2 regions of the Massilia sp. DWR3-1-1 genome follow, and region 2 is predicted to be linked to the other one. Evidence: predicted binding sites of a transcription regulator. Region 2 holds the regulator's gene; the other holds the start of a gene.
The links. The regulator NrdR, encoded in region 2, represses ribonucleotide reductase genes. The targets are predictions, from matches to a motif close to CACNANATNTNGTG.

Region 1: a site for NrdR is predicted at 8,923-8,936, ahead of ACP7EY_RS00445 (ribonucleoside-diphosphate reductase subunit alpha). Genes of this name have one in related genera too.

What each region holds. Positions count from the first base shown of each region.
Region 1 covers NZ_JAFCXL010000001.1:90,007-101,565, forward strand. The annotation lists gene ACP7EY_RS00415 (DUF3426 domain-containing protein) at 1-528, shown strand, start outside; gene ACP7EY_RS00420 (carbohydrate kinase family protein) at 541-1,497, shown strand; gene ACP7EY_RS00425 (DUF167 domain-containing protein) at 1,520-1,813, opposite strand; gene ACP7EY_RS00430 (YggT family protein) at 1,819-2,349, opposite strand; gene ACP7EY_RS00435 (hypothetical protein) at 2,426-3,544, opposite strand; gene ACP7EY_RS00440 (ribonucleotide-diphosphate reductase subunit beta) at 4,569-5,672, opposite strand; gene ACP7EY_RS00445 (ribonucleoside-diphosphate reductase subunit alpha) at 5,740-8,688, opposite strand; gene ampD (1,6-anhydro-N-acetylmuramyl-L-alanine amidase AmpD) at 9,018-9,665, opposite strand; gene ACP7EY_RS00455 (sigma-54-dependent transcriptional regulator) at 9,665-11,116, opposite strand; gene ACP7EY_RS00460 (sensor histidine kinase) at 11,113-11,559, opposite strand, start outside.
Region 2 covers NZ_JAFCXL010000033.1:14,376-25,934, forward strand. The annotation lists gene glyA (serine hydroxymethyltransferase) at 1-788, shown strand, start outside; gene nrdR (transcriptional regulator NrdR) at 934-1,401, shown strand; gene pilV (type IV pilus modification protein PilV) at 1,549-2,124, shown strand; gene ACP7EY_RS22525 (PilW family protein) at 2,121-3,089, shown strand; gene ACP7EY_RS22530 (pilus assembly PilX family protein) at 3,086-3,706, shown strand; gene ACP7EY_RS22535 (pilus assembly protein) at 3,703-5,985, shown strand; gene ACP7EY_RS22540 (type IV pilin protein) at 5,997-6,509, shown strand; gene ACP7EY_RS22545 (GspH/FimT family pseudopilin) at 6,506-7,087, shown strand; gene ribD (bifunctional diaminohydroxyphosphoribosylaminopyrimidine deaminase/5-amino-6-(5-phosphoribosylamino)uracil reductase RibD) at 7,278-8,375, shown strand; gene ACP7EY_RS22555 (riboflavin synthase) at 8,387-9,007, shown strand; gene ACP7EY_RS22560 (Ig-like domain-containing protein) at 9,413-11,559, shown strand, end outside.

The sequences.
Region 1 (11,559 bases), on a different contig from region 2:
CCGGAGTTCGTGCGCAGCGGCCGCCGGCGCGAAGAAACCGGCGCCACCCGCCGGCGCCTGATGGCCGCCGGCGTGGCGCTGCTGGTGGCACTGCTGCTGCTGCAAGGCGTCTGGAGTTTTCGCAATGTCCTGGCGGCGCGCTACCCGGCGGCCCGGCCGCTGCTGGGCGCCGTGTGCACGCTGCTGGGCTGCAAAGTGACGCTGCCGGCGCAGATCGATGCCCTCAGCGTGGAAACGGGAGAGCTGCAGTCGCTCGAGGCCACGGCCGATGGCGGCACCTTCTCGTTTACCACCCTGCTGCGCAACCAGGGCGACCTGGTGCAGGCCTGGCCCCACCTGGAACTGGCGCTCACCGATGCCAGCGACAAAACGCTGGTGCGCCGCGTGTTCGCCCCGGCCGACTATCTGCCCGCCGGCAGCGTGGCCGGCAAGGGTTTCGCCGCGCGCACGGAACAGCCCGTTAAACTGTATTTTCAACTCAATCACATCAAGGCGTCGGGATACCACCTCGCCATTTTCTACCCTTAAGCGGACGCCCCCATGAACGATGCAGTCAAACCCACCACCACCCTGATCTGCGGCTCGCTCGCCTTCGACAAGATCATGCAGTACCACGGCCGCTTCTCCGAAGCGCTGATCGCCGACCAGCTGCACAAGGTCAATGTCTCGTTCCTGGTGCCGACCCTGCGCACCGAATACGGCGGCTGCGCCGCCAACGTCGCCTACAACCTGGGCATGCTGGGCGGCGATCCCCTGATCATGGCCACGCTGGGCCAGGACGGCGGCGAATACCTCGAGCGCTTCGCCACCATGGGCATTTCCACCCGCGCCATCCGCACCATCGGCCACGCCTACACCGCCCAGTGTTTCGTCACCGCCGACCAGGACAACAACCAGATCAACGCCTTCCACCCTGGCGCCATGCAGTTCTCGCACGAGAATAACCTGGCCGACTACGGGCCCCTGCGCATCGCCATCATCGGCCCTGACGGCCGCGACGGCATGCTCAAGCACGCCAGCGACTGCGTCAGCGCCAGCGTGCCCTTCATGTTCGATCCGGGCCAGCAACTGCCCATGTTCAATGGCGAAGAGCTGCGCGATTTCATCGAAAAAGCCACCTACCTGGCGGCCAACGACTATGAATTCGAGATGCTCACCGAGCGCACCGGCTGGTCGGCCGAGCAGATCGCCAGCCGGCTCGAGGCGCTGATCGTCACCCGTGGCGACCTCGGTTCGGAAATCTTCGCCAACGGCGAGCGCATACTCATTCCCGTGGTCGGCGCCAGCGCCGTGGTCGACCCCACCGGCTGCGGCGACGCCTACCGCGCCGGCCTGCTGTACGGGATCGCCAAGGGCTTCGACTGGGCCACCACGGGCCGCCTGGCCAGCCTGCTCGGTTCAATCAAGATCGCCCACCAGGGCGGCCAGAACCACCGCTTCACCCCGGCCGAGATCGGCGAGCGCTTCGAAGCGGCGTTCGGCTACCGGTTTCAGTGATACTGGCCGGACCAGGGCGCGATCACGGCGTGAAGTGACGTAACACCGCTTCGCGCTCGACGCCGCGCACTTCGACCAGCTTGCGCCGGCCCGTGGCGCCGTGCGTGAGGACGACGGCGCCGCGCGCCACCTTGAGTTCCTTGGCCAGCCATTTGACCAGCGCCGCATTGGCCTGGCCCTCCACGGGCTGCGCCTGCAGCTTGATCTTCAGCGCATCGCCGAGCACCCCCACCACCTCGGTCTTGCGGGCGTTCGGGGTGATCTGGACGGCCAGGCGCACGCCGCCCGCCAGCGCCGTGCACCAGGGATCGCTCACATCGGTCAAAAGTGGGGAATCGTCGTATCGACCAGGTACATGACGATGCGCAGCACGATGAATGCCACCAGCATCGACAGGTCGAGGCCACCCAGGGTGGGCACCAACCGGCGCAGGGGCCGCAGCAGGGGGTCATTGAGCGCGCTCACCAGGGGCGCCAGCGGGGCCTGCGGATTGACCCAGCTGAAAATGGCTTCGATGATCAACAGCGCCATGAAGCCGTAGAGGATCCAGGTGAGAAAGCGGTGGATGGCATGCAGGAACACCGTCTCGACGGGCAGGCCGGCCAGCAGGTACACCGAAGTGCCCAGCATGACGATCAGGAAGGCGCCGATCAGGCTGGCCCAGTCGTAGCCGCCCACCCCCGGCACCACGCGGCGCAGGGGCCGCACCAGCCAGTCCGTCACCGTGTAAGTAAATTGGGCCACCGATTGGGGGGGCCGCACGCGCGTGGCCTGCATCCAGAAACGAAGCAGCAAGACCCCGCCGAGCAAGGTGGCGATGGTATCGACGATCAACTGGAGAATACTGAGCACATCGACTCCTTAAAAAAAATACCGCTGTGTGAAAGTCACACAGCGGTATTTTGCCTGAAGGAGGCGCGGCTGGCTATTACGGACGGCTGCTGGTGGGGAATGGCCAGGCGGCAGCTGGCGCCAACGCGGTCTTGGCGGTTGGCGCTGGTGCTGCCGGCTTCTCCGCTGGCGCGGCGGGCGCGGCAACGGCCGACGCTGGCGTCGCAGCCGCTTTGGCGGCTTTTTTCGGCGCAGCACGCTTCGCTGGCGCCGGCTTGGCCGCCACTGGCGCAACTGGCGCCGCTACCGGTGCTGGTGCTGGTGCCGGTGCTGCCGGCGCCGCAGCCTTAGCGGGCTTTTTTGCCGCTGGCTTAGCCGCTACCGTCTTTTCTGCTGGCTTGGCTGCGGTCTTGCTTGCTGGCTTGGCTGCTGCTTTGGTGGTGATGGCTTTGCTGGCGACTGGCTTGGCGACGACGGGCTTGGCCGCTGCCTTCGGTGCCGCTTTGACTGGCGCGACCGGCTTGGCGGCGACCGCTTTCTTCGCTACCGGCTTGGCGACGGTTTTGGTGGCAACGGCGGCCTTCTTGGCAGCTGGCTTGGCGGCTGGCTTGGCGGCGACCTTGCCAACGGCGGCTTTCTTGGCCACTGGCTTGGCGACCGCTTTGACGACCGCTTTTTTCGCTGCCGGCTTGGCGACAGGCTTCGCCACCGACTTGCTGGCCGTGGTCTTGGTCGCCGCTTTTTTCGCGGGCGCTGCCGCCTTGGTCGTTGCCGCTTTTTTAGCGACCGGCTTGACGGCTGCCTTGCTGCTCACCTTCTTCGCTGCCGCTTTCGGTGCTGCCTTGGCGGCCGCTTTCGGTGCTGCCTTGGCTGCCGCTTTCGGTGCTGCCTTGGCCGCCGCTTTCGGTGCTGCCTTGGCTGCCGCTTTCGGTGCTGCCTTGGCGGCCGCTTTCGGTGCTGCCTTGGCTACCGCTTTCGGTGCTGCCTTGGCTGCCGCTTTCGGTGCTGCCTTGGCCGCCGCTTTCGGTGCTGCTTTCGGTGCTGCTTTCGGCGCTGCCTTGGTGGCGGCGGCTTTCTTGGCCGCTGGCTTGGCGACCGGCTTGGCAGGGGTCGCCGCTTTTTTTGCTGGCGCGGTCGACTTGGTCGCCGCTACACTGGCCTTCTTGGCTGCTGGCTTGACTGCCGCAGGGGCTTTTTTGGCGACTGGCTTGGTCACGGCAGCGGCCTTTTTGGCGACTGGCTTGGCGGCGACTGCCGCTTTCTTCGCAACGGGTTTAGAGGCGGCGGCGGACTTGGCTACCGGCTTTTTTTCTGCTGCTTTTTTTGCTGCTGTTGCCATTTGAGTTCTCCTTCATCTTCGATGAAAAAATACGCTACAAGGTTGAAACCCGTTCGACCAGCGTTGTACGGTCGAGCGAATTATTCATCGGCGCAAACATGAGGCGGGGTTTGCGCTAGTGAATTCGGCACCAGCTGAACTGCTGCAACTCCTCACGATTGCAGCACTTCAGCCGTCGTCGTCGACACAATGCGACGACAAAATCGGGACTACCGGGACACTGTCCCCACCTGGCGACTGCACCAACCCGAAACAAAAAAGCCGCCATGCCTGATCTTGCTCAAGCAGTGCGGCTTGCGGTTTTCGGTGAGGTCCGGTGCATATCTGTGTGAATCAGCTTCCCATTTGATCGGTTCAATCTGACGTCGTGTGCGCGAAAAATACGGCGACTTCACAATGCGACAAATTCAATCACGTAAATTACACGAAAAGCTTAACACTACGCAACTGGCACACGGAGAAAATCGCAGGCTTTTTTATCGACGCGCACGTCTGCGCAAACCCGTCGGCGCGGCGGCGTCATCGAACGCGTCGCGATCGGTGCGCGAGTTCGCCTGCCAAGGCGCGTTGGGGCGCGCCATCGATGGCGCAGACGGTGCCGTGAACCGTTCGAAGAAAGGCCCGGCGCACTGCGCAGACAGCCCGTACCTGCGGGCCGTATAGAAAATGGCGCGATTTCGCCGGGGCTGCCGCGCGCCTGCTGGCGCGGGTGCGGCCGGCGCGCGCGCCATCGCATCGCAGGCCGGCGGACGCGAATTGACCGCCGGCGTGGGCGGCGCGGGCGTTTTCGTCTCGTTGGCGCAACGAGCGCTGCACGGGGCGATCCACGCCCGGATCAGCGGCGATAAAAAAACCCGGCACATGGCCGGGTTGGTCGCTTGCAGCGGCACTGCGGGAAAACTCACTCCCAGTTCAGCGCCCCACCGGTCTGGTATTCCGTCACGCGCGTTTCGAAGAAGTTACGCTCCTTCTTCATGTCGATCATTTCGCTCATCCACGGGAACGGATTTTCTTCGTGCGGGAACAGCGGCTCGAGGCCGATCTGCACGGAGCGGCGGTTGGCGATGAAGCGCAAGTACCCCTTGAACATCGAGGCGTTCAGGCCCAGCACGCCACGGGGCATGGTGTCTTCGGCGTAGGCGTACTCGAGGTCGACCGCCTGGTGGAACAGCTGCTTGATCTCTTCGCGGAACTCCGGCGTCCACAGCAGCGGGTTTTCCATCTTGATGGTGTTGATCAGGTCGATACCAAAATTGCAGTGCATCGACTCGTCGCGCAAGATGTACTGGTACTGCTCGGCAGCGCCCATCATCTTGTTCTGGCGGCCCAGCGCCAGGATCTGGGTGAAGCCGACGTAGAAGAACAGGCCTTCCATCAGGCAGGCGAAGACGATCAGCGACTTGAGCAAGGTCTGGTCGGACTCGGTGGTGCCGGTGGTGAAGGTGGGATTGGTCAGCACATTGATGAAGGGGATCAGGAACTCATCTTTGTCGCGGATTGACTTGACTTCATTGTAGGCGTTGAAAATCTCCGCCTCGTCCAGGCCCAGCGACTCGACGATGTACTGGTAGGCGTGGGTGTGGATGGCTTCCTCGAAAGCCTGGCGCAGCAGGTACTGGCGGCATTCCGGCGCCGTGATGTGGCGGTAGGTGCCCAGCACGATGTTGTTGGCGGCGAGCGAATCGGCGGTGACGAAAAAGCCCAGGTTGCGCTTGACCAGGCGACGCTCGTCGTCGGTCAGGCCGTTCGGGTTCTTCCACAGCTCGATGTCGCGCTGCATGTTGACCTCTTGCGGCATCCAGTGGTTGGCGCAGCCGGCCAGGTATTTGTCCCAGGCCCATTTGTACTTGAACGGCACCAACTGGTTGACGTCGGTCTTGCCGTTGATGATGCGCTTGTCGTCCGCATTGACGCGCTTGGCGACCGACGCTTCATCGGCCGGTGCTTCAAATCCCGGCGCCGGGATCGGCGCGGCGGCGGTGGTATCTTCGTCCCATGACAACATGATGATTTCCTTGTGCTCTATCTAGAGGGATGACAGGCGCGCCGCCGGGCGGCGCGCCTCATGAATGTTACTGACAGGCTTCGCATTCCTCGAAACCGTCGTCGCCCGGACGCAAATAGCAGGCGGCGCCGTCGTCTTCGCTGCTCGCTTGCACAGCAGCGACTGCCGGTGCGGCCACCGCCGCTGCCGCTGCCGCTGCCGCTGCCGAGGCAGTGGCCGAGGCCGACATGCCGCCATCGACGGCCACCGCGTTCAGGGCGCCCGTGCGGGAGGTGGATTTCTCCATGTGGGTGGCGGCGATGGTGCGCAGGTAGTAGGTGGTTTTCAGGCCGCGCAGCCATGCCAGCTTGTACGTTTCGTCGAGCTTCTTGCCGGACGCGCCGGCCATGTAGATGTTGAGCGATTGCGCCTGGTCGATCCACTTCTGGCGACGCGAGGCCGCTTCGACCAGCCAGCTTGGCGACACTTCGAAGGCGGTGGCGTAGATCTCGCGCAGGTCTTGCGGGATGCGGTCGATCTTGACGAGCGAACCGTCGAAGTATTTCAGGTCGGCGATCATCACTTCATCCCACAGGTCGCGCGCCTTGAGGTCACGCACCAGGTAGGCATTGATTTCCGTGAATTCGCCCGACAGGTTCGATTTCACGTACAGGTTCTGGAACGTCGGCTCGATGCAGGCGGACACGCCGATGATGTTGGAAATCGTCGCCGTCGGCGCGATCGCCACGCAGTTCGAGTTGCGCATGCCGAATTGGGCGATGCGCTGGCGCACCAGGGTCCAGTCCATGGCCGACGAATCGTCCACTTCCAGGTAGCCGCCCCGTTCTTCGGCCAGCAGGCGCACCGAGTCCTGCGGCAGGATGCCACGCGACCACAGCGAACCCTCGTAGGATTCGTAACGACCGCGCTCTTCGGCCAGCTCCGTCGAGGCCAGGTAGGCGTAGTAGCAGACCGCTTCCATCTGGGTGTCGGCGAACGCGACCGCTTCGTTCGACGCGAACGGCACGCGCATCATGTGCAGGCAATCCTGGAAGCCCATCACGCCCATCCCGACGGGACGGTGGCGCAGGTTGGAGTTACGGGCTTTTTCGACGGCGTAGTAATTGATATCGATGACGTTGTCCAACATCCGCATGGCGGTGCGCACGGTTTTCTGCAGCTTGACGTGGTCGAGCTTGCCTTCTTTCATGTGCGCCGGCAGGTTCACCGAACCGAGATTGCAGACGGCGATTTCGCTCTCGTTGGTGTTGAGGGTGATCTCCGTGCACAGGTTCGAACTGTGCACCACGCCCACGTGCTGCTGGGGCGAGCGGATGTTGCACGGGTCCTTGAAGGTGATCCATGGGTGGCCCGTTTCAAACAGCATCGAGAGCATCTTGCGCCACAGGTCGAGGGCAGCGATCTTCTTGAACACGCGGATCTCCCCAAGCGCAGCCTTCGCTTCGTAGCCCGTGTAGGCCGTTTCGAAGGCGCGGCCGACCAGGTCGTGCAGGTCCGGCGTCTCCGACGGCGAGAACAGCGTCCAGTCGCCCTTTTCCATCACGCGCTTCATGAACAGGTCGGGAATCCAGTTGGCCGTGTTCATGTCGTGGGTGCGGCGGCGGTCGTCGCCCGTGTTCTTGCGCAGGTCGAGGAATTCCTCGACGTCCAGGTGCCACGTTTCCAGGTAGGCGCAGACGGCGCCCTTGCGCTTGCCGCCCTGGTTGACGGCGACGGCGGTGTCGTTGACCACTTTCAGGAACGGCACCACGCCTTGCGACTTGCCGTTGGTACCCTTGATGTGGGCGCCCAGGGCGCGCACGGGGGTCCAGTCATTGCCCAGGCCACCGGCGAACTTGGCCAGCAGGGCGTTTTCCTTGATGGCGTCGTAGATGCCTTCCAGGTCGTCCGACACGGTCGTCAGGTAGCACGACGACAGCTGCGAGCGCAGGGTGCCCGAGTTGAACAGGGTCGGCGTCGAGCTCATGAAATCGAAGCTCGACAGCAGGTTGTAGAACTCGATGGCGCGCGCTTCGCGGTTTTCCTCGCGCAGCGACAGGCCCATGGCCACGCGCATGTAGAACGCCTGCGGCATCTCGATGCGCACGTCGCGCACGTGCAGGAAGTAGCGGTCGTACAGGGTTTGCAGGCCGATGTAGCCGAACTGCAGATCGCGGTCGGCCACCAGGGCCTTGGCCAGCTTGGCCAGGTCGTAGGAGGCCAGCACCGGGTCGAGCAGGTCGTTGGCGATGCCCTTGGCGATGTACTGGGGGAAGTAGTCGACGTAATGGGCGGCAGCCTTCGCCTGCGGCACTTCCTGGCCAAACACTTCCTTGCGGATGGTGTGCAGCAGGATGCGCGCCGTCACTTGCGAATAGGCGGGGTCTTTTTCCATCAATGCGCGGGCGGCCAGGATGGCCGACTTGTGCAGCTCTTCGACGGGCACGCCGTCGTACAGGTTGCGCACCGTTTCAGCGAGGATGGCGTCGGCGTCGACGTGCTTTTCCAGGCCCACGCAGGCGGCGCCGATCAGGTCGCGCACTTCCTGCATGTCGAGCGCGCGGCGCTGGCCGTTTTCCAGCACGTGGATCTGCGGCGCGGCCACGTCGGCCTTGCCGCCGGCGGCTTCCTTGGCTGCGCGGCGCTCTTCCATGTGCTTGGCGCGGTACAGCACGTAGCCGCGGGCGACGTCGTGCTCGCCCGAGCGCATCAGCGCCAGTTCAACCTGGTCTTGCACGTCTTCGATGTGGAAGGTGCCGCCGCCCGGCTGGCGGCGCACCAGCGCGGCGACCACGCCGGCGGTCAATTGCTCGACCTTGTCGCGGATGCTGGCCGAAACGGCGCCCTGGCCGCCATGCACGGCCAGGAACGCTTTCGTCATGGCGACATTGATTTTCGACGGCTCGAAAGCGACCACGGCGCCGTTACGGCGGATGATGCGGTAGTCGCCGCTGGCGGCCAGTTCGGTGGTGCTGGCGACGGCCGAACCCGGGGTCAGGTGCAGCGGATTGGTAGAAATATCTTGTGAAGTATGCATTGAAGCTCCCCAGGTTGGCCGCTGTTGTGGGCGGCCTTTGTTGTCGAACGCACGGCGGTTGGCCATGACGAAAAAAGCGGACGAGCCACCGACCCATACCGAACGCCCAGCCGGGCGCCTTGATCGACAAGGGGGCGGCAATGACGGGCGAAAGGCAGGGATTGGGGTGCTCGATCGTGCAAGTCAGACTTGACTTTCGTGGTGTACCGGGCTATGGCTAAACTGCCTCTACACCACTACATCTAGTCACGAAAGCTAACTTGAGACTAATTGTAGTACCTGACTGCCAGGCCTGCAATATATTTCCAACACCATTGGGAAGTAAATATTTAGCCGAAATCGAGGTGTGCCCACTTGACTTTGCGCAGCTTGGAAGCACTGGTGCATCGGCGGTTAGCGAGCACTAACTTCTCTGCCGCTGGCAGGACCATCGCTTGTAATTTTGACCAGTCGAAAAACGGTCCGGGATCGCTCTTCCTGCCCGGGGCGACATGCTCGTGGCCGGCGATGGCGGCGATCGGGTAGCGCGCCGCCAGGGCCGCGACCAGGCGGGCGACGCTGTCGTACTGGGCTGACGAAAAAGCAACAAAATCACTGCCTTCGATCTCGATGCCCACCGAATAATCGTTGCAATTGGCGCGCCCGTCGAACACCGACACGCCTGCATGCCAGGCGCGCCCCTGGCATGCCACGAACTGCGTCACGCTGCCATCGCGGCGCACCAGGAAGTGGCTCGACACGTGCAGCGCGCGCAGTTCGGCGAAGCTGGGGTCGGCACGGACGTCGAGGCGATTGCTAAACAGGTCGGCGATGTGGGGGCCGCCGAAGCGGCCGGCCGGCAGGCTGATGTTGTGCAGGACGATCAGCTCGATGGGCGCGCCGTCGGGGCGCGCATTGCAGTTGGGCGAGTCGTAGCGGCGCGCGGGCGGCCACCAGCCCTCGCTGTCGATGGCGTCCTGGTCAAACGGGCGCGTCATCAGGGCTCCTGGATGTCCAGCTTTTGCATCGAATAGCGCAGCTGGCGGAAGCTGATGCCCAGCAACTCGGCGGCCTTGGTGCGGTTGAACTGGGTTTGCGCCAGCGCCCTGACGATCAGTTCGCGCTCGACCTGGGCCAGGTGATCGGGCAGATTGGCCGGTAAATTTGCGGGCAGTTCGGCGCTGGCCGCCGGCGCGACCGGGGTGATCGGGGTGACCGGGGTGACCGCAGTGACCGGGATGGGCGCGGCGACCTGCCCGTCCGGTGGCGCCACCCGGGCCGCCTTGAGCGACAGGTCACCCGTCTCGATGACGCCGTCGTCGGCAAACGCTAGCGCGCGCTCCAGCACGTTTTCCAGCTCGCGCACATTGCCAGGAAACGCATAGGCGCGCAAGGTGTCGAGCACCCCGGCGCCCAGCCTGGCCGGGCTGGCGCTGCCGGCCAGGCGGCGCAGGATGGCGTCGGTGAGCACGGCCAGGTCGACCAGCCGTTCGCGCAGGGGCGGCAGGGTCAGCTCAATGACATTGAGGCGATAAAACAGATCCTGGCGAAACGCGCCCTGCTCGACGCAGGCGGCCAGGTCCTTGTGGGTGGCGCTGATGATGCGCACGTCGACGCTTTCCTCGGCGGTGGCGCCGATCTTGCGCACGCGCCGCTCCTGGATCGCGCGCAGCAGCTTCACTTGCATCGCCAGCGGCAGGTCGGCCACTTCGTCGAGCATCAGGGTGCCGCCGTTGGCCGCCTGAAAAAAACCGTCGCGCTCATCGGCGGCGCCCGTAAACGCCCCTTTGCGGTAGCCGAAGAACTCCGCTTCCATCAAGGCCTCGGGGATGGCGCCGCAGTTGACGGCGATAAAAGGCTGGGCCGCGCGGGCGCTTTGGTCGTGGATTTCACGCGCCGCCAGTTCCTTGCCGCTGCCGGACTCGCCGGAAATGGCGATCGGTGCCATCGAGCGGGCCAGCCGGCCGATCTGCCCGCGCAGCGCCTGCATGGCGGGCGAATCGCCGATCAGGCGGCTGCCGTTCGAGCCGCCCGCCGCGCCGGCGGCCGGCCCGGCCCCGCGTGCCGATGCCGGCGCCGGCGCCGCCAGCTTGAGCGCCGAGCGCACCATCAGGCGCAAATCGTCGAGCACCACCGGCTTGGAGACGTAGTCGAAGGCGCCCGCCTTGAGGGCGACGACGGCGTTGTCGGCGCTGCCGTAGGCGGTGATGACGGCGATCGGCGTGCCCTTGCCGCTGGCGGCCACCTCGCGCACCAGCTCCAGGCCCAGGCCGTCGGGCAGGCGCATGTCGGTCAGCACCAGCGCAAACGGTGCGGCGGCGAACAGCGCGCGCGCCTCGCCCAGGGTGGCGGCGCAGGCGACGTCGAGGCCCATGCGCACCAGGGTAATGTCGAGCAGTTCGCGCAGGTCGGCTTCATCGTCGACGACCAGGACCCGGGGTGAACTCATGGCGTAACCTTCTCTGCAAGCGAAGCGGTGTGGGCGAACGAAATGACGAAGCGGCCGGTGGGCTTGCGCAGGCCGAAGTGGCCGGCGTCGATACGATACTCATAATCGAGCATGGCGCCGTTATTCAAGCACAGCTCGCGCGCCAGGTACAGCCCCAGGCCCGTGCCCTTGCTCGAGGTGGTGTAGAACGGCTCGAACAGGTGGGCGCGCACTTCCGGCGTGATGCCCGGGCCGTCGTCCTGCACGTGCAGCTCGAGCCGCCCGGGGGTGTCGCTGACGACGAACAGGCGGATCGAGCCGGCCGTGCCGCTGGCGTAGCGGATGGCGTTGGTGAGCAGGTTGACCACCACTTCGCGCAGGTGCAGGGGATCGAAGCGCACGGCGGCGCTGCCCGCCGCCAGCTCGATCAGCGCGCCCGGCAAGCCGTGGGTTTCCTCGAATTC
Region 2 (11,559 bases):
TGGCGCGCGAGCACAAGCCGAAGCTGATCATCGCCGGCGCCTCGGCGTTTTCGCTGAGAATCGATTTCGCCCGTTTCGCCCGCATCGCCAAGGAAATCGGCGCCTACTTCATGGTCGACATGGCCCATTACGCGGGCCTGATCGCCGCCGGCCTGTACCCGAACCCCGTGCCGCACGCCGACTTCGTCACCTCGACCACGCACAAATCGCTGCGCGGCCCCCGTGGCGGCATCATCCTGATGAAGGCCGAACACGAAAAAGCCATCAATTCGGCGATCTTCCCCGGCATCCAGGGTGGCCCGCTGATGCACGTGATCGCCGGCAAGGCGGTCGCGTTCAAGGAGGCGCTCGAGCCGGCGTTCGTGGAATACCAGGCCCAGGTGCTGAAAAACGCCGACGCGCTGGCCAAGGCGCTGATCGCGCGCGGCCTGCGCATCGTGTCGGGCCGCACCGAATCGCACGTCATGCTGGTCGACCTGCGCTCGAAAAACCTGACCGGCAAGGAAGCCGAAGCCATCCTGGGCCGCGCCCACATGACGACGAATAAAAACGGCATCCCCAACGATCCGCAAAAACCGTTCGTCACCTCCGGCATCCGCCTGGGCAGCCCCGCCTTCACCACGCGCGGCTTCAAGGAAGACGATGCCACCGTGGTCGGCAACCTGATCGCCGACGTGCTCGATAACCCGAACGACGAGGCGACCATCGAGCGCGTCAAGGCCGAAGTGAAGAAGCTGACCGACAAGTATCCCGTGTACGCCAGCGTCAACGGCGTCGCGGTCGGCTAAGCGCGCCGGCGCGCCAACGCAGGCTGCCGGTTTCGGCTGCCAGCTTGTGTTTTGGCGCGTTTAGCGGTAATTTGCGGTTCTGTGGCGCCGCTCCCGGGCGGCGCCCTCCGGCAACGTCTTCTCGCAGGTCACGCCAGGCACCATCATGAAATGTCCCTTCTGCCAGCACGGCGAAACCCAGGTCCTCGACACCCGCGTGTCCGAGGAGGGCGACAGCGTGCGCCGGCGGCGCCGTTGCGGCCAGTGCGACAAACGCTTTACCACCTATGAGCGGATCGAATTGTCGATGCCCATCATCGTCAAGAAAAATGGCAGCCGTACCGAATTCGTCGGCGCCAAATTACGCGGCAGCCTGATGCTGGCGCTGCGCAAGCGGCCCGTATCGGCCGAAGCGATTGACACCGCCATCGCCAGTATCGAAGAAAAACTGCTCACCAGCGGCCGTCGTGAAGTCGACAGCGGTTATGTGGGCGAACTCGTCATGCACGAACTCAAGCGCCTCGACAAGATCGCGTACATCCGCTTCGCCTCCGTCTACAAGAACTTCGAGGACCTGGCCGAATTCCAGGATGCGATCGCCGAAGTGGGCCAGCCGGCCCGGCCCCGCAAGTAAATCACCGCCAGCGTTCCATGCCTGCCTGATCCTGCAGTGGGCGGCGCCCGCGCGCCCGTTCGGGACGCAAGCGAACACGATTGAAGCACCTCACTGGTGCGCTGAGCGCTACCGCTAACGTGGAGCTCTGGCAAACGGGGAGGCTCGATGAACACGCAGCGGCGTACAGGTGGCTTCACCCTCATCGAGGTGCTGGTGGCCTTGCTGGTACTGGCCGTGGGCGCGCTCGGCGCCGGTGCCACCGTGCTGGCCGCGCGCCGCGCCGGGCAGCAGGCCTCGCTCGCCGCCGGCGCCGTCGAACTGGCCGCACTGGCGGGCGACGCCATGCGCGCCAACGCGCCCGCCATGGCGGCGGCCGACGCCTTCAACCCCTACCTGCAACTCGATTATGACGCCCTGGCTGACGGGCCGCCTGCCGCCGGCACCGATTGCAGCGCCAGCGGCTGCGACAGCGCCGCCCTGGCCGCCGCCGACCTGGCCGCGCTGCGTCGCAGCGTGTTTCAGCACTACCCGCTCGGTCGCATCAAAATTTGCCGCGACAGCGCCTGGTGGGACCGGCTCAGGCTGGCCATGCGCTGGGATTGCAACGGCGCCAGCGGCGCGCCCGTGGTGGTCAAGATCGGCTGGCAGCACCGGCTGGCGCAGGCCGGCGAGGTGGCCGGCGGCGCGCCCGCGCTGGTGATCTTGCCGGTGGTGGCGGGCCACCCCGCGGGTGTGCCATGAGGGGCACGGCACGCAGCGCCTGGCAGCGCCAGGCTCCCCGGCGCCAGGTTCCCCAGCGCGGCATCGGCCTGGCGGAACTGCTCGTGGCCACCGCCATTGGCGCCGTGCTGATGTTAATGGGGGCGCTGATGCTGGTGTCGGCCAACACGGCATGGACCGCCCAGGCCGATGGCGCAGCGCTCGACGACGGTGGCCGCTTTGCCCTCGACATCATCGCCCGCGCCACCCGCCAGGCGGCCTTCGTCGACTGGGAAAACGCCACCGCCGCCGACGCCGTCAACGCGCCCCCGCAAATTCTTGGCCGCGACGCGCTGGCGCTGCCACGCACGAGCCACGGCATCGACGGCGCGACCGGGGACGCCGTCAACGGCAGCGACATCCTCGCCTTGCGCTTTAGCGGCGCCCATGGCGGCGGCGCGCTCGATTGCGCCGGCTTCGGCGTCGATGCGGGCGAAGACGGCTGGAGCATCTTTCATGTGGGCCGCAACGCCGCCGGCGAGGGCGAACTGCGCTGCAAATACCGCGGCGGCGGCGGCTGGGGGTCGGACGCCATCGTCGACGGCGTCGACACCTTCCAGGTCCTGTACGGCATCGATACCGATGTGCCGGGCGATGGCGTACCCAATGAGTTCGTCAGCGCCAGCGTCATCGAACTGCGTGACGGCGCCCTCTTGCTCAATGGGCCTGACGCCGCCGCCCGCCAGCGCGACCTGCAGCGGCGCACCCACTGGAAGCGGGTGGCCGCGGTGCGCGTCGCCCTGCTGCTGCACGGCGCCAGCGCGGCGGCCAGCCGCGAGCCGCTTGTGTTCGACGTCTTCGGCGCCCCTTACAGCGAGCGCTTCGCCGACGGCGACGATGGCGTGCGCATCGACGAAGCACCGATGGTGGCGGCGCTGCGCCTGCGTGAGCGGCGCCTGTTCGCCTCCACGATCTTGCTGCGCAACGTGAGCCCGGGCGAGCCATGAGCGGCGCTGGCTTTTATGTGCGCGCGCCGGCGTTGGCGCGGGGCCGCCAGCGCGGCGTGGCGCTGGTGAGCGCCCTGTTCGTCATGCTGGCGCTGACCATGACGGCGCTGGCCGTCGCCCGGATCGCCTTCGACGCCGAACGGAGCGCGCGCGCCGGGCGTGACCGTCAACTGGCGTTTCAGGCCGCCGAAGCGGGGCTGGCCGACGCCCAGCGCGATATCGACGGTGGCGACAACCCCGCCTCGGCGCGGGCCGCGCTGTTCCACGACGATGGCGCCCTCGGCTTCGTGGCCGGCTGCGGCCGCGCGCCCGATAACCTGGGCCTGTGCGCCTTCGTGCCTGGCGCGGCGCCGGCCTGGCAGGTGGCTGACGCCGTCGCCACCACGCCGTATGGCCGCTACACGGGCGCCATCCTGCCTTACGACGGCGCGCTGCCGCTGGCGCCGCCCCGTTATCTCATCGAACGGATGCCGGTCGCGCAGGCGGGCGAAGACGCCGGTCCCGGCCAGCCGCATGTGTTTCGCATCACCGCGTTCGGCTACGGCATCGGGCCCGGTACCCTGGTGGTGCTGCAGGCCGTGTACCGCGGCGCCGCCGCGGCGCCGGGGCAGTCATGAAGTGCGCCCGCACGGACAGTCGGTGGCGCCGCGCCCGGGCACCGATGGCGCTGGAGGTACTGGGGGCGCTGAAAGTGCTGAAAGTGCTGAAAGTGCTGAAAGTAATAAAAGTGCTGACGGCGGCGGCCTGGTGCCGGGCCGGCGGACACCCCAGCGCGTTCGTCGCTGTGCTTTTTTCTGTGTTCGTCGCTGTGTTTGTTCCTCTGTTCGCCACCGTGTTCGGTACGCTGCTGGCCGGCCACGCGCAGGCATCGCCCCAGCTGACCATCCCCGAGCTGCCACCGGCGCGCCAGGGCTGCGCCGCCGGCAGGCACACCGCCACGCAGGTGGCCGGCTTCGACGGCGGCGCCGGCTATCTCATCGACGCGGGCTACGATGCGGCCAGTGGCGCCGGGTACCTGCTGCGCCGCAGCTTGCTGCGCGTCGAGGATGGCGCGACGGTGGGTGCGCCCGCCTGGGACGCGGGCGCCGTACTCGACGGCGGGCGGCCGCCCCCGGACGGGCGACACATCCTGACGCAGTCCGCCGCCGGCCAGGCGCTGCCCTTTGAATGGGCCCGCCTCGACGCGGCGCAGCGCGCGGCCCTCGATCCGGCCGCGGATGGCCTGGGCGAGGCGCGCCTGGCCTACCTGCGCGGCGAGCGCGGTCGTGAGGGCAATCCCCTGCGGCCACGCGCTGGCCTGCTGGGCAACATCGTCCGCTCCACGCCCTTGCTGGTGGGTGCCCCATCGGTGGCGGCGGCCACGGGATCGGCCAGCTATGCCGCCTTCCACCTGCGTTACCGTGATCGCCCGAAACTGCTTTACGTGGGCGCCAACGATGGCATGCTGCACGCCTTCGACTGGGCCGACGGTGCCGAGCGCTTCGCCTATATCCCCGCCGCGCTGCTGCCGGCGCTGGCGCGGCTGACCACGGCCGGCGCCAGTGGCGGCGCCGGCATCGATGCCGCGCCCGGGCAGGGAGAAGCCCTCATCGGCGGCCAGTGGCGCTCGACGCTGGTGTCGGGCATGGCGATGGGCGCGCGCGGGCTGTTTGCGCTCGACATCACCGACCCCGCCGCCGGTCCGCTGGTGCTGTGGGAATTTACCGAACGCGACGACGCCGCCATGGGCTTCGTCCAGGCGCCGCCGCTGGTGGTCAAGCTGCGCGTCAATGGCGCCCGCGGCGCCCCCGTCTACCGCTATTTCGCCCTCACCGGCAATGGCGTCAATGCCGCCGACGGCGCCGTTGACGGCGTGCTGTTCCTGCTTGCCCTCGACAAGGGCGCAGGCGTGCCCTGGCGCCACGGCGACAATTACTATCGCCTGCGCGCGGCCGCGCGCGCGCCGCAAGCGGCCAACGCCCTGGCGCCGCCCGTGCTCACCATCGGCCCCGACGGCAGCGCCCACAGTGCCTATGCGGGCGACTTGCAAGGCACGATGTGGCGCTTCGACCTGGAAGGCATCGCCGCCGCTGGCGCGCAGGCGGCCGCCGTCTCGCCCCTGTTTTACGCGCGCGCGGCCGACGGCGCGGCGCAGCCCGTCGCCGAGGCGGCCCAGGTGGTGTTTGCGCCCGGTGGCGGCTACCTGGTGCTGTTCGGAACCGGCCGCGCCATCGAGAACGGCGATCTCGATGCGGCCAGCTTCGTCCAGCAATCGTTTTACGCCGTGCGCGACAGCGATGCGCGGCCGCTGGCGGCGGTGGGCGGGCGCGCTGCACTGGCCCAGCGGCGCCTGGTCGGCCGGGGTGACGGCGGTGGTTTCGTCGTCGAGGGCGGGCGCATCGATTACAACGGCACCGGCAGCGCGGTCCAACATGGCTGGTACTTCGACTTCGCGCGCGCGCTGCAGGAAGGCGAACGCAGCGCCACCGCACCAATCCTGTCGGGCAGCGCCGTGCTGATCAACAGTGTGGCGCCCGGCGGCGATCACTGCGTGCCGGCGCTGCGCAGTTATGTGCTCGACAGCATCACCGGCCTGCCGTACGACCGCCGCGGCGTGCCCGTCGCCGCCATCAGCGGGGCGGCGGACGGCGCCGTCACCGGCCGGCGCATCACCACCGGCGACGCCAGCGTGCCGCTGTTGCTGTCGCGCACACTGGGGCAGGGCGCGGCCACGCCGCAGGGCGCCGTTCGCGCCCTGCGCAGCATCGCCGTGCTGCACCTGGCGGCGGGCGGCCCGGCCACGCCGGTCGAGCGCGTCGTCGTCAGCAGCCCGGTGGGGCGCCTGAGCTGGCGTGAAATCGCCAACTGGCGCGAACTGCGCGCCACCGCCATCCCACCCGTGCTTCCCCTTCCCTGACAGGAGCGATCATGCCGACCCACTCCCAGCCGCCTTTGCGCCACCCACCCCTGCCCGTGCGTTTTCCGCCAGCGCTGCAACGGCGCGGCTTCACCCTGGTCGAACTGCTGATCGTGATGACGATCATCAGTATTTTGTCGAGCATTGCCTATCCATCGTACGCGGCCCACGTGCTGCGGGCGCGGCGCCTGGAAGGCAAGGTGGCGCTGGTCGAGGCCATGCACCTGCAGGAAAAATTATATAGTCGCAGTAATAGTTACGCCGCCTGGTCGGCCGACCAGCCGGCCGCGCCGGCGGCCGGCGCCTTTAAATGGTGGTCGGGTGTCGGCGCGGCGGGCAGCGCCTATGAACTGCATGCGCAGCCGTGTGGCGACGCCAGCCTGGCGCAGTGCATTGAAATGGTCGCCACGCCCGGCACGGCCATGGTCGACGGCGGTTTTCGCGATCCCGACTGCGGCGCCCTGAGCCTGCGCAGCACGGGTGAGCAGCGCGCCGCCAGCGGCAACGCCCGCTGCTGGCCATGAACATGCTGCGCCCACGGCCGCCCCGGCGCCGGCGCCGGGGCTTTGGCCTGACCGAACTGCTGGCCGTGCTGGCCATCGCCGCCATCGTGCTGGGCGTTGCCATGCCGGCCATGCACGAGTGGCTGCTCGCCTATCGCCTGCGCCTGGCTGCCGCCGATTTTCTGGGCGCCGTCGAACTCACGCGCGGGCAGGCCATTGCGCTGGGCCAGAATGTGCTGCTGGCGCCCACCGGCGCGACGCTCGACTGGGCCGATGGCTGGACCGTGTTTGTCGATCGCAACGGCGACCGGCGCCCCGATGACGGCGACGACATCCTGATGCGCCATCCGCCGCTGGCGCCGTCGATGCCGTCGATCGCCTTCACGATGCACTTTGGCAGCCAACAGGGGCCGCCTTATCTTGCATATAATAGTATGGGCCGGGGTTGCAGCCACAGCAGCAGCCTGGCGCCGCGCTTTGGCACCCTCACGCTGTTACAGGGGCGCCAGGTGCGACGCATCAAGATCAACATGCTGGGACGGGCCCGGCTGTGCGATCCTGGCCGCGACGCTGCCGCTTGCGCGGGCGTCGATCCCTAGCACGGGGGCGCCGGCAGAGCGTTGCGCGGGCGGCGGCTCCGGCGACGGCGGCGGGCACTGCCCGCGACCTGGGCAACTGGCGATTTTTACGCATTATGTATTGAGCAGACGAGCTCCACCATCAACCCCAGGCAAGCCGACCAAGCGAGCATCACCTCCCACACCGACCCATATTGACCAAACTTCACCAGTGCACATTCAAAACGATATCGAAGGCATGACCCTGGCCCTGGAATGGGCCGCCAGGGCAATGACCAGTACGGCGCCCAATCCGCGCGTGGGCTGCGTCCTCGTCCGAGAGGGCGCCGTGATAGGCGCCGGCCACACCCAGCCGCCCGGCCAGGCCCATGCGGAAATCGCCGCCTTGCGCGACGCCGCCGCACGCGGGCATGCGGTGCGCGGCGCCACCGCCTACGTGACGCTCGAGCCGTGCAATCACTTCGGTCGCACGCCGCCGTGCTCGGACGCACTGGTGGCGGCGGGACTGGGGCGGGTGGTGGCGGCCATCGAGGACCCCAATCCGCTGGTGGCCGGGCAGGGCATGGCCAAGCTGGCCGCGCACGGCATCGACACCCGCGTGGGCGTGCTGGCCGAACAGGCCTACGAACTCAATATCGGGTTTTTCTCCCGCATGCGGCGCGGCTTGCCGTGGGTGCGCATGAAGACCGCCGCCAGCCTCGACGGCGGCACCGCCCTGCACAATGGCATGAGCCAATGGATCACGGGTGCCGAAGCACGCGCCGATGGTCACGCCTGGCGCGCGCGCGCCGGTGTCATCCTGACCGGCATCGGCACCGTCAAGGCCGATGACCCGCAGATGACGGTGCGCGGCGTCGCCAGCGTGCGCCCGCCACAGCGCGTGATCGTCGACAGCCGCCTCGATATCGCGCTCGATGCGCGCATCCTGGCCGGCCCGCCGTGCTGGATCGTCGCCGCCCGTGCCGACCCTGCCCGCGCCGATGCCTTGCGCAGCGCCGGCCACGAGGTGCTGCTGCTGCCCAACGCCGACGGCAAGGTCGATCTGCCCGCGCTGATGCGCGAACTGGGGCGCCGCGAAATCAACGAGGTGCACGTCGAAGCGGGCAGCAAACTGAACGGCTCGCTGATCCGCGAAGGCTGCGTCGACGAGCTGCTGGTGTACCTGGCACCGTGCCTGCTGGGCACGGCGCAGGGCATGTTTGCACTGGGTCCGTACGATGCGCTCGAGCAGCGTCAGCAACTGGTCTTTCACCAGGTTCAGCAGATCGGCGCCGATTTGCGTATCCTTGCAAGACTTACAGCCCAATAGGAATTCGCACCATGTTCACAGGAATCGTCGCCGCCGTCGGCCATATCAAATCCGTCACCCCCCTGGCGGGCGGCCTGGACGCCGGCGTGCGCCTCGACATCGACGGCGGCGGTCTGCCGCTGGCCGACGTCGGCCTCGGTGATTCGATCGCCATCAACGGCGCCTGCATGACGGTGGTCGACAAGACCGCCACCGCCTTCACCGTGGACGTCTCGCGTGAAAGCCTCAATTGCACGGCCGGGCTCGATCAGCCTGGCGAAGTCAACCTGGAAAAAGCGCTGACCCTGGCCGACCGCCTGGGTGGTCACCTGGTGTCCGGGCACGTCGACGGGCTCGGCGCCGTGCACCGTTTCGAAGCGGTGGGCGAATCGTGGGAACTGGTGATCGACGCGCCGGCCGAACTGGCCCGCTTTCTGGCCTTCAAGGGGTCGGTCGTCGTCAACGGCGTGTCGCTGACCGTCAACCGGGTCGAGGACGTCGGCCAGGTCTGCCGGTTTTCAATCAACCTGATTCCACACACCATATCCGTCACCACCCTCAAGCACCTGGTCGCCGGCAGCAAGGTGAACCTGGAAATCGACTTGATCGCCCGCTACGTCGAGCGCATGCTGTCGCTGGCGAGCACCCAATAATCTGATTGCCCCCAAGCACGCCGACTGCGGTGTGCCGCTGCTTGCCCGCCCCATCAAGGCATGGACGCCCTGTCTGTGCCGCGTGAGCGTCTGGCCACGTCGTCCACCTCAGCGTGCACGGCCGGGCGGCGCCGTCATGGCCATCGCGTGCCCGGGACGCGGCATTTTGCCAAAAAGCAATATAAAAGAACGCCAACAGTAACACAAAACTTTCTCCAAAAAATCAAATCCTGTTGAAAAAAAATAAATACCCGCGTCCGATTGGCGCGGCGCGGTCCACCTGCGGGCAAAAAGCTATAGTTCGGCGGCAACCACAGATATTACTGTGAGGAAATATTTCACCCCGTCGTACAGACCTGTGCGCTCACGGGGAAAAATTGTGTTCGATAACGAAAGCACCGAATCATGAATCCCAAACGAACTATCAAGGCGCTCATTTGCGCCGCCGGCCTGCTGGCCGCGGCGCTGCTCGCTGGCTGTGGCAGTGGCGACCAGGGGCGCGACCCCATCCTTGGCGTGCCTGCCGCCGACCTTGTCAGCATCGTGGTGACGCCGGCCACCGCCACCGTCGCCATCGGCGCCACCCAGCAGTTCACCGCCGTCGCCGCGTACACCGACGGCTCGGCAGTGGACGTCAGCGCCAAATCGACGTGGACCTCGGCGACCCCGGCCCTGGCCACGGTCAACGCCGCCGGCGTCGCCACCGGCATCAGTGCCGGCGCCGTCAATTTGACGGCCGTGTTCGCCGGCAAGAGCGCCAGCGCGGCGTTGACCGTCCTGCCCGCCCGACTGCTGTCGATCGCCCTGGTGCCTGCCACGGTGGTGCTCAATATCGGCAACACGCAGCAGTACGCGGTGCTCGGCACCTTCAATGACAACAGCACGCGCGACATCACGGCGGCCGCCACCTTCAGCGTGGCCGCGCCTGCCATTGCCACCGTCGGCGCCGGCGGCCTGGCCACGGCCCGGACGGCGGGCGTGACGACGGTCAGTGCCGCGTCGAGCGGACTGAGCGCCAGCGCCAGCCTGACGGTGCGGCCGGCAACGGTCGCTTCGCTTGCCCTGACGCCAGCGGCCACCACGTTCCAGGTGGGCGCCACCGGCCAGCTCGTCGCAACCGCCACCTACACCGACGGCAGCGTGGTCGATGTCACCCGCGCCTCGGTCTACACTTCGGCGACGCCGACGGCCGTCAGCGTCAGCGCAAGCGGCCTGATCACCGGCGTTGCGCCGGGCAGTTCGACGCTTGGCGCCAGCTTCGGCGGCCAGAGCGCCAGCGCCCAGGCCACCACGACGCCAGCGACGATCACCGGCATCATCGTCTCGCCCGCCAGCGCCACCGTCAATATCGGCGGCGCCCAGCAATTTACCGCGCTGGCCACCTATTTGGATGGCACCAGCGCCAGCATCACCGCGACGGCCGCCTGGACCTCGTCGAGCATCGCCACCGCCACGGTGTTAAATACCGGTATCGCCACCGGCCTCACCGCGGGCGCCAGCACCATCACCGCCAGCGCCGGCGGCAAGTTCGGCAGCGCCATTCTCACCGTGCGTGCGCCCGCGCCAGTGGTCACCCTGAGCTCGCTCACCCTGACCCCGGCGGCCACCACGTTCCAGGTTGGCGCCACCCGCCAACTGGTGGTGACTGCCCGCTACAGCGACGCCACCGTGGTCGACGTCACCACGCAGTCGACGTTTGCGTCGGCGACGCCGGCCGCGGTCGGCATCAGCGCCGGCGGCTTGATCAACGGCGTGGCCGCCGGCACCTCGGTGCTCAGCGCCAGCTTCGGCGGCCAGAGCGCCACCGCCCAGGCCACCACGACGGCAGTGACGATCACCGCCATCGCCGTCTCGCCCGCCAGCGCCAGCGTGCCAGTGGGCGGCTCCCAGCAATTCATCGCCATTGCCACCTACTCGGACAACACCAGCGCTGTCATTACCTCGAGCGCCGCCTGGTCCTCGTCGAGCACCGCCGCCGCGACCGTCCTCAATACCGGCGTGGCGACCGGCCTGGCAGCAGGCAGCAGCATCATCACTGCCAGCGCCGGTGGCCAGTCGGGCAGCGGCGTGCTGACGGTGACGGCGCTGACCGCGCCGGCGCCGACACCGGTCGCCGCGGTCAACCTGCGCAGCGCGGCGAATTTTGCCGTGCTGGCCGGCACCGCGCTGACCAGCAATTCCGGTGGCACCACCCTGATCGCCGGCAATGTCGGTTCGCCGTCCCAGACCACCGCGCCGCCCGTGACGGCAGGGTTCACCAATTACCAGTCGGGCGCCATCCTCGACACCGCGCTGAGCGACCTGCAACTGGCGATCACGGACGCGAAGGGCCGCACGTGCGACGTCAGCTTCGCCGCCAACATCGACCTGGGCGGCCTGGTCCTGCCACCGGGCGTGTACTGCTATGCCGGCACCATCAGCGTGACGGGCACCCTGACCCTGAACGGTGCCGGCGTGTATATCTTCCGCACGGCGCAAACGCTCAATACCACCGCCAACTCGGCCGTGTTGCTGATCGGCGGCGCCACCGCCGACAACATCAGCTGGGTGCC